3 regions of the Priestia sp. SRI_019 genome follow, and region 2 is predicted to be linked to each of the others. Evidence: riboswitches for the same ligand, from Rfam matches in the RefSeq annotation. Region 2 holds a riboswitch; each other region holds the start of a gene.
What was found. Region 2 has a riboswitch for cyclic di-AMP ahead of AC2YJL_RS05035 (potassium channel family protein). Riboswitches for the same ligand answer to the same signal wherever they lie in the genome.
Positions count from the first base shown of each region.

Region 1 (4,716 bases), 190 kb from region 2:
AATATGAAAAAAATCTATCTTGACGCAGGACATGGTGGGGCAGATGCAGGAGCAGTTGGAGCGAACGGACTGTATGAAAAAAACTTAGTTTTAAAAATTCAACAATATTTAATAAGCTATTTAAATAGCACGTACAGTGATTTTACGATTAAAACCACTCGTACCACAGATGTTTTTTTATCGTTATCTCAGCGCGCTTCTCAAGCTAATTCGTGGGGCGCAGATGCATTTATGTCTATTCACGTAAATGCTGGTGGAGGAACGGGGTACGAAGATTATGTTTATAGAAGCGCTAGCAATGCCAGCAAAACGTTTCAATCGATTGTCCACGGCCAAGTACAGCCAGCGCTGCTGGCGTATAATCATCCGAATCGCGGTCGGAAATCAGCCAATTATGCGGTGCTTCGCTTAACAAATATGCCGGCAGTACTCACTGAAATAGCCTTTATTGATAACCGCACAGATGCAGCACTTCTTCAAAATGAAGCTTTTTTAAAAAGTATGGGTGAATCGTATGCAAAAGGAATTGCCGTCTATTTGAATTTACCTCGTCGTGCAGTTCCAAACCCAAATCCAACACCAACACCGAATCCATCGCCTTCTGAACCGGGTACAAAAACGTATACGATCAAGCAAGGAGATACGCTTTACAGTATTGCACAGAAGTACAGCATAACAGTGCAAGCGCTTCAAGAAGCCAATACAGGGCTTTCTGATCCTCTCACACTACAGGTTGGAAAAACAATTGTTATTCCTTCAGGGACTTCACCAAACCCATCTCCAACACCGTCACCAACTCCACCTTCGGAACAATATCCGCTTCCAAATGGAATTTTAAAACAAGGTGATTCTGGAGAAGCTGTGAAGCAGCTCCAAAAAGCATTAAACGCGGTGAATTTTAAAGTAGGATCAGTAGACGGAATATATGGAGTTCAAACGAAAGATGCAGTAAGGCGTTTTCAGCTTGTGTATCTTCCTTATGATGTGGATGGCATTTATGGTCCTCAAACAAAAAACAAGCTAGCAGCCGTTTTAAAAGCAAAAAGTTAAAGCAAAAAGGTCTTCTGAAAGCGGGCAGAAGGCCTTTTGTTTTGCTGTTAAAAGCGCCTTAAGTACTATTTTATGGTTTACGTAAAATAATGCTTTACAAACCATTTGTACGGGAGTATATTATCTAAGAACAAAGGATAGTTATGAAAGAAACATGTTATTGATCATACCCTTTAACCGAAAATTATATTGACCTGTTATCGCTTAATTCGTCAGAAGTGGGGGACCCAAATTTGTGCATTGTCACTTGGGGTGAATCCTTTTTTAAAGGTAGGGCTACTCTCATAGCCCGAATCCGACAGCTAACCCCATAAGCGTTTTGGAGAGGAGGTTTAAGCTGTGTAAAAACGCTGAGAACCCTTAGTGTTTTTTTTGTGCGCTTTTTTAACATAAAAAGGTATTTTTTAGGAATAATAGCACTTATTCATGAACTTGTAACGGCGCTTAGCAATGGACAGTAAATAGTAGCTAAGCGATCATCGGAGGGAAATTACGTGAACTATTCAGTTCTCAAAAGATTATTGATTGGAAAGCCGCTCAAAACAAAAGAGTTAGGCGATCAAAAGCTTAGTAAGCTTAAAGCACTGGCTATTTTATCATCAGATGCCTTATCTTCAGTGGCTTATGGAACAGAACAAATTTTGATTGTACTTGCAACAGTCGGCGTTCTTGCCTATTGGTATTCGATTCCAATTGCGATTGGGGTATTGGTGCTGCTGACGGCTTTAATTCTTTCATACCGTCAAATTATTTATGCGTATCCGCAAGGCGGAGGAGCTTATATTGTTTCCAAAACCAATTTAGGAGAAAATCCCGGGCTTATCGCTGGGGGATCACTGTTGGTAGATTATATTTTAACAGTTGCTGTGAGTGTTTCAGCAGGAACCGATGCTTTAACTTCGGCTTTTCCAACGCTGCATCATTACAATGTAGTAATTGCGTGTTTGCTGGTGATTTTTATTACCGTCTTAAACTTACGTGGTGTAACAGAATCCGCTTCTGTATTAGCTTATCCGGTTTATTTATTTGTTATTGCTCTTATTTTGTTAATAGCGGTAGGCTTGTTTAAAATAGCGACAGGTCAAGTTTCACCTGAGCTGCATCCCTCTCTCGGTACAGTAGTGCCAGGTATTAGTTTGTTTTTATTATTAAAAGCTTTTTCGTCAGGCTGTTCGGCATTGACAGGTGTAGAAGCCATTTCAAATGCAGTGCCTAACTTTAAAGAGCCAGGTGCAAAAAATGCTGTTCATACATTAATGCTGATGGGCGGTATTTTAGCCGTTTTATTTTCTGGCATCACGTTTTTAGCTTATTGGCTTGGCATTTCTCCAAAAGCAGATGAAACGGTTGTATCACAAATTGCATCGAGTGTGTTTGGACGAAATGGATTTTATTATTTTATTCAAGGCACAACAGCTCTAATTCTAGTGCTAGCGGCGAATACGGGGTTTTCAGCTTTCCCTTTGCTGGCTGTCAACTTATCGTCTGATAAATACATGCCAAGAATGTTTCAAATTCGTGGCGATCGATTAGGCTATTCAAATGGAATTGTGACCCTTGGAATTGCTTCTATTGTCTTAATTGTAGCTTTTAAAGGAGCGACTGAACAATTAATTCCTCTTTATGCAGTCGGGGTGTTTATTCCATTTACGCTTTCTCAAACAGGGATGATTGTCAAATGGGTCAGAGAAAAGCCCGCCGGCTGGCAAGGGAAGCTAGCTATTAACTTAATTGGGGCCCTCATTACCTTAACGGTGCTAATCATTTTGTTTACAACGAAGTTTTCACAAGTATGGTCCGTGCTCATTTTCTTGCCGGTTATTGTCTATATTTTTCATCGCATTCATACGCATTATGAAGCGGTAGGAGAGCAGCTTCGCATTAAGCAAGGAGAAAAGATTGGAAAGCTTGAAGGAAATGTGGTCATTGTTCCTGTAGCAGGAATGACAAAGGTAGTAGAAAATTCATTAAATTATGCACGAACGATTGGCGATACCGTTATTGCAGTGCACGTGGCCTTTGATCGAGAAAGCGAAAAGAGAATGGAAGAGAAGTGGGAGAAGTGGCAGCCTGATATTCGTATTGTTACGTTTCATTCTCAATACCGCAGCTTAGTGCGGCCGCTGTTTCGATTCATCGATATGGCCGAGGAAAAAGCGCGGGAAAACAATATGGCTATTACGGTCGTTATTCCGCAATTCATTACGAAAAAAAGCTGGCAAAATATCCTTCACAATCAGTCCAGTCTGTTGTTAAAAGCACATTTGCTTTACCGTAAAAATGTAATTGTTACAACTGTACCGTACCGTTTTAAAAAATAATGAAACATGACTAAAAACCTCCAACTTGTATGTTGGAGGTTTTTAATTTTTAAATTCACATACACTAACCGTAATCGAATCTCATCAAAGGCGCAAACGGAGGGATTGTATGAGTGAATTAATTAAATTGTTGCGAAAAGGAAATAAATCGGCCATGATGGCCGCTATAGTGAATACCATTATTTCCATTATTAAAGGAATTGCTTTCGCTTTAACAGGGAATGTAGCGATGTTTGCTGAAACGATGCACAGCTTAGGAGATGCAGCTAATCAGTTTTTTGTCTTTATAGGTTCGGCATTAAGTAAAAAAGCCCCGACCAAACGCTTTCCAAATGGTTTCGGCCGATTGGTTAATCTTGTTCTATTAGGAGCGGTTCTTGTAGTAGGGATTATGGCGTTTGAAACGATTAAAGAAGGATATCACCATATTCTTCATCCAACGAAGTCTTCAGGCTTTATTTTAAATATTACAGTACTTGGCATCTCGGTATTGCTTGAGATGTTTGTCTTATTTAAGGCAATGAAAGAAATTTTGCACGATGTCGGAATGAATACCGCAGAGGTCAATGTTTTTACGCAAAGCTTTGTTCATTTAAAGAAAGCAAAGCCAGCAACCAAGCTGGTCTTTATGGAAGATCTGGTAGCTACTGGAGGAGGCGTATTGGCGTTAATAGCCGTTTTCATTTCACGGTTTACACCTTTTCACCAAGCTGAAGGAATTGCTTCTATTTTAATTGGGCTTATGATGTTTTTCGTAGTAGGACGAGTATTTTTAGATAATGCTGCTGGAGCCCTTGGTGAAGCAGATAAAGAAATGGAAATAAAAATTGCCGCGATTGTCATGCAAGATGTACAAGTGCGGGATATTCAAACGTTAATGGTGATGAAAGAAGGAGAAGAGCTTCACGTTGAATTAAAAGTAGAAATTGATCCTTCTTTAACAGTGGCCGAAGCTGATGATATTAAAGATCGTCTGGAAAATCGTATTTTACAGGAAAAAGGAGTAACGGATGTTATTATTGAATTTGATGAAGATGATGGAATTCCGGACTGGGCGCCAAGTGATTTACAGCTTCAAAAAGAATAAAAACAAGGAAGAAAACAACTGTTTTCTTCCTTGTTTTTAGCTATATACTTTTTCACGTACGTTTGGAGAATCTGTTGAAGCTTTCGAAAAGTTAATGGTTTCACGTACAACGTAAATAGGTCTATTTTTACTTTCATCGTAAATTCTTGCGATGTATTGTCCGACTAGACCTAAACCAAGTAGCTGAATACCGCTAAAGAAGGTGATAGCTACCATAATGGAAGTCCAGCCAGGCTGAATATTTTTCCCTATCAGCCA
Region 1 covers NZ_JBYCZN010000001.1:796,559-801,274, forward strand. The annotation lists gene AC2YJL_RS04065 (N-acetylmuramoyl-L-alanine amidase) at 4-1,050, shown strand; cyclic di-AMP (ydaO/yuaA leader) riboswitch at 1,242-1,382, shown strand; gene AC2YJL_RS04070 (APC family permease) at 1,545-3,371, shown strand; gene AC2YJL_RS04075 (cation diffusion facilitator family transporter) at 3,481-4,458, shown strand; gene AC2YJL_RS04080 (glycosyltransferase family 2 protein) at 4,495-4,716, opposite strand, start outside.
Region 1: linked by a shared signal. The riboswitch ahead of AC2YJL_RS04070 (APC family permease) and the one ahead of AC2YJL_RS05035 (potassium channel family protein) in region 2 are both predicted to bind cyclic di-AMP.

Region 2 (4,716 bases):
ATGGCAATCACATTAATGGCAAACGTGCTGACAATCATAATTTTTGAATGGAGCGTTAGTTTTTTATACGATTTTTTCACCCACATATCAGCAAGAACGGTAAACCCTAACCCGCCAATGATGAACAAAAAAGAAATCGTTATGTTAATAATAGGATCTCCAACATACTGCACTAAGTTATCCGACAGTAGTCCAAACCCTGCGTTATTAAAAGCTGAAATTGAATGAAACAAGCTAAAGAACAGCCCCTTAGACCATCCGAATTCCGGAACCCAGCGTATTGCTAAAAAGATAAGTGCAACAAATTCAATTAAAAATGAAAAGATAAACAGCCTTTTAACTAGCAGGACAACTCCGCCGACGCTCGTTTGATTTAATGCCTGCTGAACGAGCACGCGCTCTTTAAAGCCAATTTTTTTACCTAGCATTATAAAAATCAACACGGCAAATGACATAATGCCAAGACCGCCTATTTGAATTAGCAGCATAATAATCGTTTGACCGATGACGGTAAAACGCGTACCTGTATCTACGACGGCTAAGCCGGTCACTGTCATAGCGGAAGTAGATGTAAAAAGGGCGTCTACCCATCGGATTGGCTCGGTAGTAGAAAAAGGCATCATCAATAGAAGAGCACCAATAATAATTCCTCCGCCAAAAATGGAGACAAGCAGCTGCGGAGGAGTGAGTTTAATGATTTGTTTTTTCATGAGTTAAACTCCTTCTTCTTCAAAACGGTTCAAATCGCGGTTATGTCCGATAACAATCAGCATATCTCCTTGTTCAATTATTTCATGCGCGGTAGGCGAAATCACCATTTCCCCGTCTTTTCGCTGAAAGCCGATAATATTGCAGCCGTACTTGGCACGAATGTTTAAATCAAACAGCGTTTTATTATGAAGTTTCTTAGAAGCGACAATTTCGACAATACTATAATCCTTTGACAGTTCAATGTAATCAATGATTTTTTCTGACACCACGTGATGAGCAATACGCTTAGCAATATCGCGCTCAGGATGAATGACTTTGTCCGCTCCTATTTTCTCCAGTACCTTTTGATGATACATATTCACCGCTTTTACCCATACTTGCTTAACGCCCATATCTTTTAAAAGCATCGTTGCGAGCACGCTTGCTTCGATATCATCCCCAAACGAAATAAGCGCATGATCAACATTGCGGATACCTAGCCCCTTTAAGCTAGCTTCATCAATCGCGTTTGCTTGCACAACATATGTAGCTGAGTTGCTAAATTTATTTACTACCTCCTGATTGCGGTCAATAGCGAGCACATCCACATCCAGATTTGCAAACTCTTCAACCAAACTGCCTCCAAAACGACCTAATCCCAATACAGCAAACTGTTTTTTCATAATGTATTTATTCCTTTCTTCAACTGCTGTGTGTTCTCTTAGCTTATACTTTTTCTAAAAAATTACATCTTTTTCTTAAAAAAAGCGCAAAAAAACACAGGAAGGCTCCTGTGTTTTTTCACACTCTTCCCCCTCAAAACGCTTGCGAAGTTAGCTGTCGGGTTCGGGTTTTAAGAGTAACCCTACCTTTTTAAGGATTCACCCCGGAGCACAATATGTGCGTAAATAATGGGTCCTCCGCTCCGTAATGGATTAAGCGATTTTTATTCAAATGTCTTTGATCTATTTTTTAGAATAATCGATTCGATTCATGATACGTTTCACTTCACGAAAGCTATCTTACTCCTGTGAATTTTGTCTGTCAAGATATTTTTAGCGAAGGCCTCACTTGCGCTGCAAGCTGCAAAAATCATATAAATCTAAACTGACAATCATTTTGTGAAATTGATCAAATAAATTAATAACAGCCAAAAGCTCTAACAGCTGCGTATCACTGTAAAATTTTTTTAATTGATCCATGTCAGCATCGGTCAACTCCCTTGGACGCACTCGGTACACATCAATAAATCGAAACAGCAGTCGATCTTTTTCTTCCAGCTCTTTTTCTCTTAACACTTTTTGATTAAGCGTCTCATCGCCTACATATGACATGCTCATACACGTCTCACAGCCGTTAACACCTGCTAGATAAAGCCTCATTTTTTCCTTGGTCTCTCTCTCTACTATATCGCTGTTCCAAAGCGTGTCGTAAAGCTCATCATACAATCTTTTTACATGCGGAATTAAATTCAATGCTTTTTCAAAATTTGTTCCCTCTTCGTTTGCTAACAAAACTCTTGCCATTTTTTACTCACTCCTTTTTAATTATTATAGTAAGAAAAATGGGAATTTCAGATTACATATAAAACATCTTATCTATTATTACTAATCAAATGAAACGTTAATAAGAAAGAAGGTTTTCAATTGAAAATTGATGAAATTGATTTATCGATTTTGCAGGCGCTGCAGCAAAACAGCCGCCTTTCTTTACGAGAGCTAGGAAAACAAATTAATTTGTCTCCTCCTTCGGTGGCAGAGCGAGTACGCCAGCTAGAGAGCTTTGGCATTATAAAAGGATATACAATCGATATTGATTATGAAAAGCTACATTTGCCCGTGTCGTGTTTTATTGAAGTAACGATGAAAAACGGCGAGCACGAGCGTTTTAAACGATTTATTTCTCAGTATCCCTACGCTTTATTCTGTGAACGCATCGCCGGGCAAGCCTGCTTTATTACAAAGCTTCAGCTTCCTCACCTGAACGTACTCGAACAATTTATTAACGAAATTACACCTTATGCCAAAACGATTTCACATATCGCTCTTTCTCACGTGGAGATGGCTCCTGCATTATTGAGTCATTTAAAAGATGAAAAGTGATTGAAACGTAACGAAAGCAATCCAATCTAAAAGCGAACAATGGAATCAATAAGCTCGTATGAATCACTTTTGACACTGCTGTTGATTTCCGTTTCAGGCTTCGCTTTCCGCACAGGAGTCTTCGCCTTGCCCTCTAATCAACAGCCAGAAACAAATAAATAGATTAAACCTACGTTTACCCTGTCAATAAGAAAAAACCGAACGCGTTTGATTCTCCATCAAGAATCAAACGCGTTCGAATCTCCCTTTAACGAAACTACTTTTGTCCCAGCCTCTTTTATTCGTCCAACAGCATAAAAAATAACCCTCCAAAGCTGGAGGGTATAAATTTTCCGAATAATGAAAGTTTTACAACTTCATTTTATCAGGTGCCGACATTTCTGTCTACTTAAAAATGTAAAAGAGCTCTCTATTAATAGAAAGCTCTTTTACCTGCTTGTTTTTTGAAAACAATCAATCTATATAAAAGGGAACTACCTAAGGTTGAAAGTCACGTGAAACCTTGGCAGTTCATCCTGGATATACCGGTTGATATGATTCAAAACAAGTTCTTTCATCATTTCTTCTTTGACTTCTGATTCCGTTTTTTTATCTTTTTGTTTTAAAATAAGAATATAATAGACTTTACCCATTTTAATGGGCTCACTACTCTCTCCGATGTGCTGTTTTTTTAAAACATCTATAAAAGAGGAAGATAGACTTGAAAGCTTTAGGTTATCAGCATTCTCTATTTTGCTGATTGTCTGGACATCAGCAAATTTTTTTTGAACACTTTGAAGAGATGTTCCCTTTTGCAGTTCAGCCGCAGCGGCAGAGGCATCATGTAAAGTGGAAAAAGCCAGCTGCGTAAAAGATACGCGCGTTAGATCGTTTTCAATATGTTTATAGTAAGCAGTTAGTTCATCAGACGTAATTTGTTTACGGAAATATTCTTCTAATTTAAACTGATTTGTTAGCTGGTTGGTTACATCACTAGAACGAATATTTAACACTTCATAACCTTGTTTTCTTGTATCCTCGTCATATGAGCGTTTAATTTGCTTCCACATATCCTCGACTTGTTTTTGTACTTTATCGCTTGTCTTCAGATGCGAAATTAAAATTTTTTGCATAACAAGCTGCCGCAATAACTCTTTGCGGTAGCTTGTATCATTTAGCGGAGCATCTGGGTTTAAGAACCCTTCAACGGCTAAAAAACGGTTGAATTCAGCTCCTGTCACCTTGCCTCCCTCATACGCTGCCAGTTCTTTGGTAGAAGATAGCTGACTAATTTCTACAGAAGGAAACATCGTGTTTGAATGCTGCTCTCCGCAGCCGGTTAAAAATACGAACGCTGTTAATACTGCTAGCAGCAGCTTTAACGGTGTTGAACTCATCCATTGTTATCCTGCTGTTCTGAAAGCTTCAGAGAAATGGTTTGTTTTTTTCCATTTCGATACACGTCTAATTTTACCGTGTCTCCTACTTTGCGTTTTGTGTATAGATATTGACGTAAATCACTGGATGTTTTGACTTCGTTTCCATCAATGGCAACAATCACGTCTTTTGATTGTAAACCTGCATCAGAAGCAGAAGAGAATGGTTCAACCGTCGTTACGACAACTCCTTCAGACGTATCGCTTGTTAGGCCTAGCTGGTTTTGTTTTGTTGCAGCTGAAAGCTGACCTACATCTTGAAGACCTACCCCCATATATGGACGCGTTATTTTTCCGTTTTTCATCAGCTGTTCAATCGTCGGCTGCACTTCATCACTTGGAAGAGCAAAGCCGATGCCTTCTACATTGTCTTCTGAAATTTTCATACTGTTGATGCCCACTACTTCACCGGAAGAATTGATCAAGGCACCGCCGCTGTTTCCTGGATTAATCGCCGCATCCGTTTGAATTGCATCTACGTTCCAATTTTCTGAAATAGGGACAGAGCG
Region 2 covers NZ_JBYCZN010000001.1:984,136-988,851, reverse strand. The annotation lists gene AC2YJL_RS05040 (TrkH family potassium uptake protein) at 1-710, opposite strand, end outside; gene AC2YJL_RS05035 (potassium channel family protein) at 714-1,373, opposite strand; cyclic di-AMP (ydaO/yuaA leader) riboswitch at 1,498-1,642, opposite strand; gene AC2YJL_RS05030 (carboxymuconolactone decarboxylase family protein) at 1,758-2,216, opposite strand; gene AC2YJL_RS05025 (Lrp/AsnC family transcriptional regulator) at 2,337-2,792, shown strand; gene AC2YJL_RS05020 (peptidylprolyl isomerase) at 3,266-4,168, opposite strand; gene AC2YJL_RS05015 (S1C family serine protease) at 4,165-4,716, opposite strand, start outside.

Region 3 (4,716 bases), 130 kb from region 2:
TAACCGGGAGGAGGTGTAAGCGCTGCTCCGGCTGCTCCTACAATGGGCTCTGTAATAAAAGCAGCAATATGTTCAGGGCCGGTTCGTTTGATAACTGTTTCCAATTCGTGTGCACAAGCAAGATTACAGGATGGATAGGTTTGATGAAACGGACATCGATAGCAATAAGGAGGTGAAACCGAAGGATAATCTTCAAGCAACGACGAGAAGCGTTTTCGTCTTCCAACGTGCCCTGACATAGACAGAGCTCCTATTGTAATACCGTGATAGCTCATCCAGCGTGACAAAACCTTTGTTTTGGTTGGCTTTCCTTGCTCTTGAAAATGCTGAATTGCCGTTTTCATAGCCGTTTCAGTCGCTTCTGTCCCGCTGTTAACAAAAAAGCTCCACTGGAAATGATTGCTGCTTAATTCACATAGTTTCTTAGCTAAGGCTTCTGTTGGATCACTTGTAAACTGCGACCGATATACAAACGCAACTTTCTGTGCCTGATCGGTCATCGCATCAATGATTTCTTTTACGCCGTGTCCGATACTTGCTGTAACTGCCCCCGACGAAGCATCTATGTACCTTTTTCCATCTTGGTCGTACAAATAAATTCCTTTTCCATATGAAATAACTGGGTAGTCGTCGTCGAGCAGCGGCTTTATTACATGAGTTTTATTCATTTCCGCACTCTCCTTTCAAACATACACTCTTATTAAACTGTATGCTGAAACGAAGAGTTTCTTGCCAATAAAAAAAGCCCTAGCATATAGCTAGAGCTTTTACGCTTATTAAGCTGATTGCGTTACAGATTTATCGATACGCTTTGCTTCTGACTCTGCCACAATAACGGCACACGCAGCGTCTCCCGTAATATTTACAGATGTACGAAGCATGTCAAGCAAGCGATCAATTCCAATAATCAATCCGATACCTGCTACAGGCAAGCCAACCGAACTCAATACCATTGCTAGCATAATGAGACCAACTCCCGGCACACCTGCTGTACCAATACTAGCAAGCACCGCTGTCAATACAACCGTCACAAGAGCGCCCAGCGACAGGTCAACGCCGTATACTTGTGCAATAAAAATAGTCGCTACACCTTGCATAATTGCCGTCCCATCCATGTTAATGGTAGCACCTAACGGCTGAACAAAACTGCTGATGGACTCTGGGACACGAAGGTTTTTTTGAGCCACATTCATTGAAATCGGAAGCGTTGCATTACTGCTTGATGTACTGAATCCAACTGTCATCGCAGGAGCAAAACCTTTAAAAAATTCAATAGGGTTACGTCTGGCCATAAGAGCGACTGATCCCCCATATGTTACGATCGAATGGATAAACAGTGCGAGCACGACTACAATCATGTACAGCCCCATCGCTTTAATTGCCTCCCAGCCTTGACTTCCAACCGCGGTTGCAAGAAGCCCAAACGTTCCGTAAGGAGCAAACTTCATCACTAGATTTACAAGATACATCATCAATTCATTGCCTTGCTCGAGTAAATTGTAAAGCCCTTTTGTTTTACTTCCAAGCATTGTAATACCAAAACCGATAAAGATAGAGAAAACGATAAGTTGAAGCATATTCCCTTCAGCCATCGCTTGAATTGGGTTGACTGGAATCATATTTAAGAATGTCTCTCCAACCGGCGGTGCTTTTTCGGCTTCAAAAGAAGCGTTTTTTGTATCAAAAGATCCAAACGTACCCGGTTTAATTGCATACGCTAAAATTAAACCAATAATAATAGCAACGGTTGTTGTAACTAGGAAGTAGGAAACTGTTTTAGCCCCGATTCTTCCTAGTTTTTTAGGATCTCCTAAACCTGCTACACCTAACGTGATAGAGAAAAACACAATTGGTACAACAAGCATTTTAATTAAGCTTAAGAAAATTTGGCCAAGCGGTGTAAACAAGTACTTGTCCAGCGGAGCAAAAGCACTTGGAGCAAAAGCATTGATCAACACTCCTACAACAGCACCAGCAATTAGCGCGATAATAATCTTTGTCGATAGCTTCATAGATTTACCTCCCGTAAATAAATTATATTAGAATGATTCTAACTACCATACTTATTTTACCATGCATTGAGAACGATAACACTCAAAATATACAATATATTATAAATTTTCAGATTAATAGTTTAGGAATATTTTTATCTATACAAAAAACCATGAGAATATCATGGTTTCATAGACCTGTTATTCCCTCACTGAATGCTGACGGAGTTAGCTGTCGGATTCGGGTACGTGAGTTACCCTACTTGATTCATTCAAGATTCACCCCAAGTACACTACGCACAAATATGGGTCCCCCGTTCTCTTATAAAACAAAAGAGATTAAGCAAATAATTTTCTTTAATATTTTTGCATGATAATAATTCTTACTTTAATTAAAATTCATTTTATATGTTTCTGTCAAGTTTTTATTCAAAAATAATGCATGATTTTATCATAAAAAGTTGAGAATTGTTATATTTTAAAATATTTACATCATATTTCAATAAACCACAAATAGTTATTTAACAAGACTTAAAATCTAATGGATAAAAAATTAATTCAAAAAATAGTTTGTAAAGTGAACTTTCTTCTCATTAAATTATATTCATAAACTCGCATAATTATTCTAACATCCACGTACTTTACTGCTTTCATAAATATTTTACTCATCAAAAAATAACTCTTTCCAACTGTTGATTTTATCCTTGTATTGCTTGATATAAATTCTCTAAAATTTCACTGAATTTGTTGATAGAAATAAATGGACATTGTCAATTCGCCTTATTCTATTTAATTCTGCTCACGATAGAAATATGGATCCCGTAATACCTTTTAAAAAAGGAGCGGGTAATTATCATATAAAACTATCGGATTTGGAGCGGTACAAGTTCTTTACTTTTTACTTATTCCCTCTCGTTATTTAACACATATAAAAAAAGAGGGCGTGACGGCCTCTTTTTCTTATACAGTAACAGGTTCAGAACTTGCTTTGCGATTCTTTAATTTTTCAACAATGTCACGCGCTACCCACACACCGCACGCACTTGCCTGCGCGAGTCCTCGCGTAATACCAGCTCCGTCTCCTCCCACGTATAAACCGGAAATTTCAGTTTCAAACTTATCATTTAACTTCGGGCGGGCTGAGTAAAATTTCGCTTCCACACCGTAAAACAGCGTATGTTCAGATGCTAACCCAGGCGTTACATGATCCAGTGCTTCTGTCATTTCAATTAAGCTTTTCATCGTATTGTAAGGAAGCACTAAGCCTAAGTCACCCGGTACAGCTTCTTTTAACGTTGGTTCTAAAAAGCCCTCTTTAATTCGAGTCGCTGTTGAACGACGGCCCTTTAAAATATCTCCATACTTTTGAACAACTAAGCCCCCGTTTGACAGCATATTAGCTAATCTTGATACTTCGTGCGCATATTCGTTCGGCTGATCAAATGGATCCGAAAATTTATGAGAAACAAGCAGCGCAAAGTTCGTATTTTGACTTCCAAGCTTCGGATCTTTGTATGCGTGTCCATTTGCTAACATAATACCTGAATGATTCTCTACTACCACATGTCCTGAAGGATTGCTGCAAAACGTTCTGACTCTTGTACCTACGGACGTATTGTAAATGAATTTCCCTTCGTACAAGTGCTTGTTGATTTCTTCCATAACAACGTTGGATGTTTCTACTCGAACGCCGATGTCCACTTGATTGTTAATCATTTTCAAACGACGTTTTTTTAGTAAGTCGCTCATCCACTTCGAGCCGTCTCGACCTGGTGAAACCACCACTTTATCAGCCGTAATTCTTTCACCATTTTTCAATTCAATACCGCGCACGATATGCTGACCATCTTCTTTTTCTGTTATTAAATCGGCTACTTCCGTTTTATACTGCATATCAATTTTTTCTTTTAAGTATTCATAAATGCTTTTTAAAATTTCTAAATTTTGCTCTGTTCCTAAATGACGCACCTGGGCACGCAAGAGCTTTAATCCTGCTGCGTATCCGCGTTTTTCAATTTCACGAACTTTATCAGTTAACGGATCCGTGATCGTATCGGTTGCTCCGTGTTTTAAATTAATTTCATCCACGTATTTAATTAAATCTACCACCTGTGATTCAGACAGATAATCCGTCATCCAGCCTCCAAATTCACTTGTGATATTAAATTTCCCATCTGAATATGCGCCGGCTCCACCGAAACCATTTGTGATAGAACAAGCAGGCAAACAGCCAGCAAACTCTTTTTTGCCAACCGCAGGCGGACATTTTTCAATTTTTTTCTGAAGAATCGGACAATTACGTCGATAGATATCGTGTCCTTTATCGATTAATAAAATAGTTGCTTCCGGTAATTTTAACGTTAACTCATAGCAAGTAAAAATCCCAGCGGGTCCTGCCCCTACCACAATAACATCATAATTTGAGTTCATTGTACATTCTCCCATCATCTTTTTTCTTTGGGTAAAAGATAAAAGTTATTGACCGAATTTTCTTTTTTTATTATCATTCGGTTATTTTCTAGCCATTTGATAATATATCAAAAACAAACCCTTTAGTCAACAATATACACGAACATTAAAATAAAAAAATAAAAAAATATTCGTTTTTATTCCAATCAAATAAAAACCAGTGAACGAATAGCAAGCGCTATGAAATGTTCACTGGTTCTTTAATATATGGAAGAGCAATTTCTACTTTTGTTCCTACTCCTACTTTGCTCGCAAA
Region 3 covers NZ_JBYCZN010000001.1:852,099-856,814, reverse strand. The annotation lists gene AC2YJL_RS04345 (aspartate aminotransferase family protein) at 1-668, opposite strand, end outside; gene AC2YJL_RS04340 (dicarboxylate/amino acid:cation symporter) at 777-2,012, opposite strand; cyclic di-AMP (ydaO/yuaA leader) riboswitch at 2,193-2,347, opposite strand; gene AC2YJL_RS04335 (NAD(P)/FAD-dependent oxidoreductase) at 2,952-4,421, opposite strand; gene AC2YJL_RS04330 (ATP-binding protein) at 4,639-4,716, opposite strand, start outside.
Region 3: linked by a shared signal. The riboswitch ahead of AC2YJL_RS04340 (dicarboxylate/amino acid:cation symporter) and the one ahead of AC2YJL_RS05035 (potassium channel family protein) in region 2 are both predicted to bind cyclic di-AMP.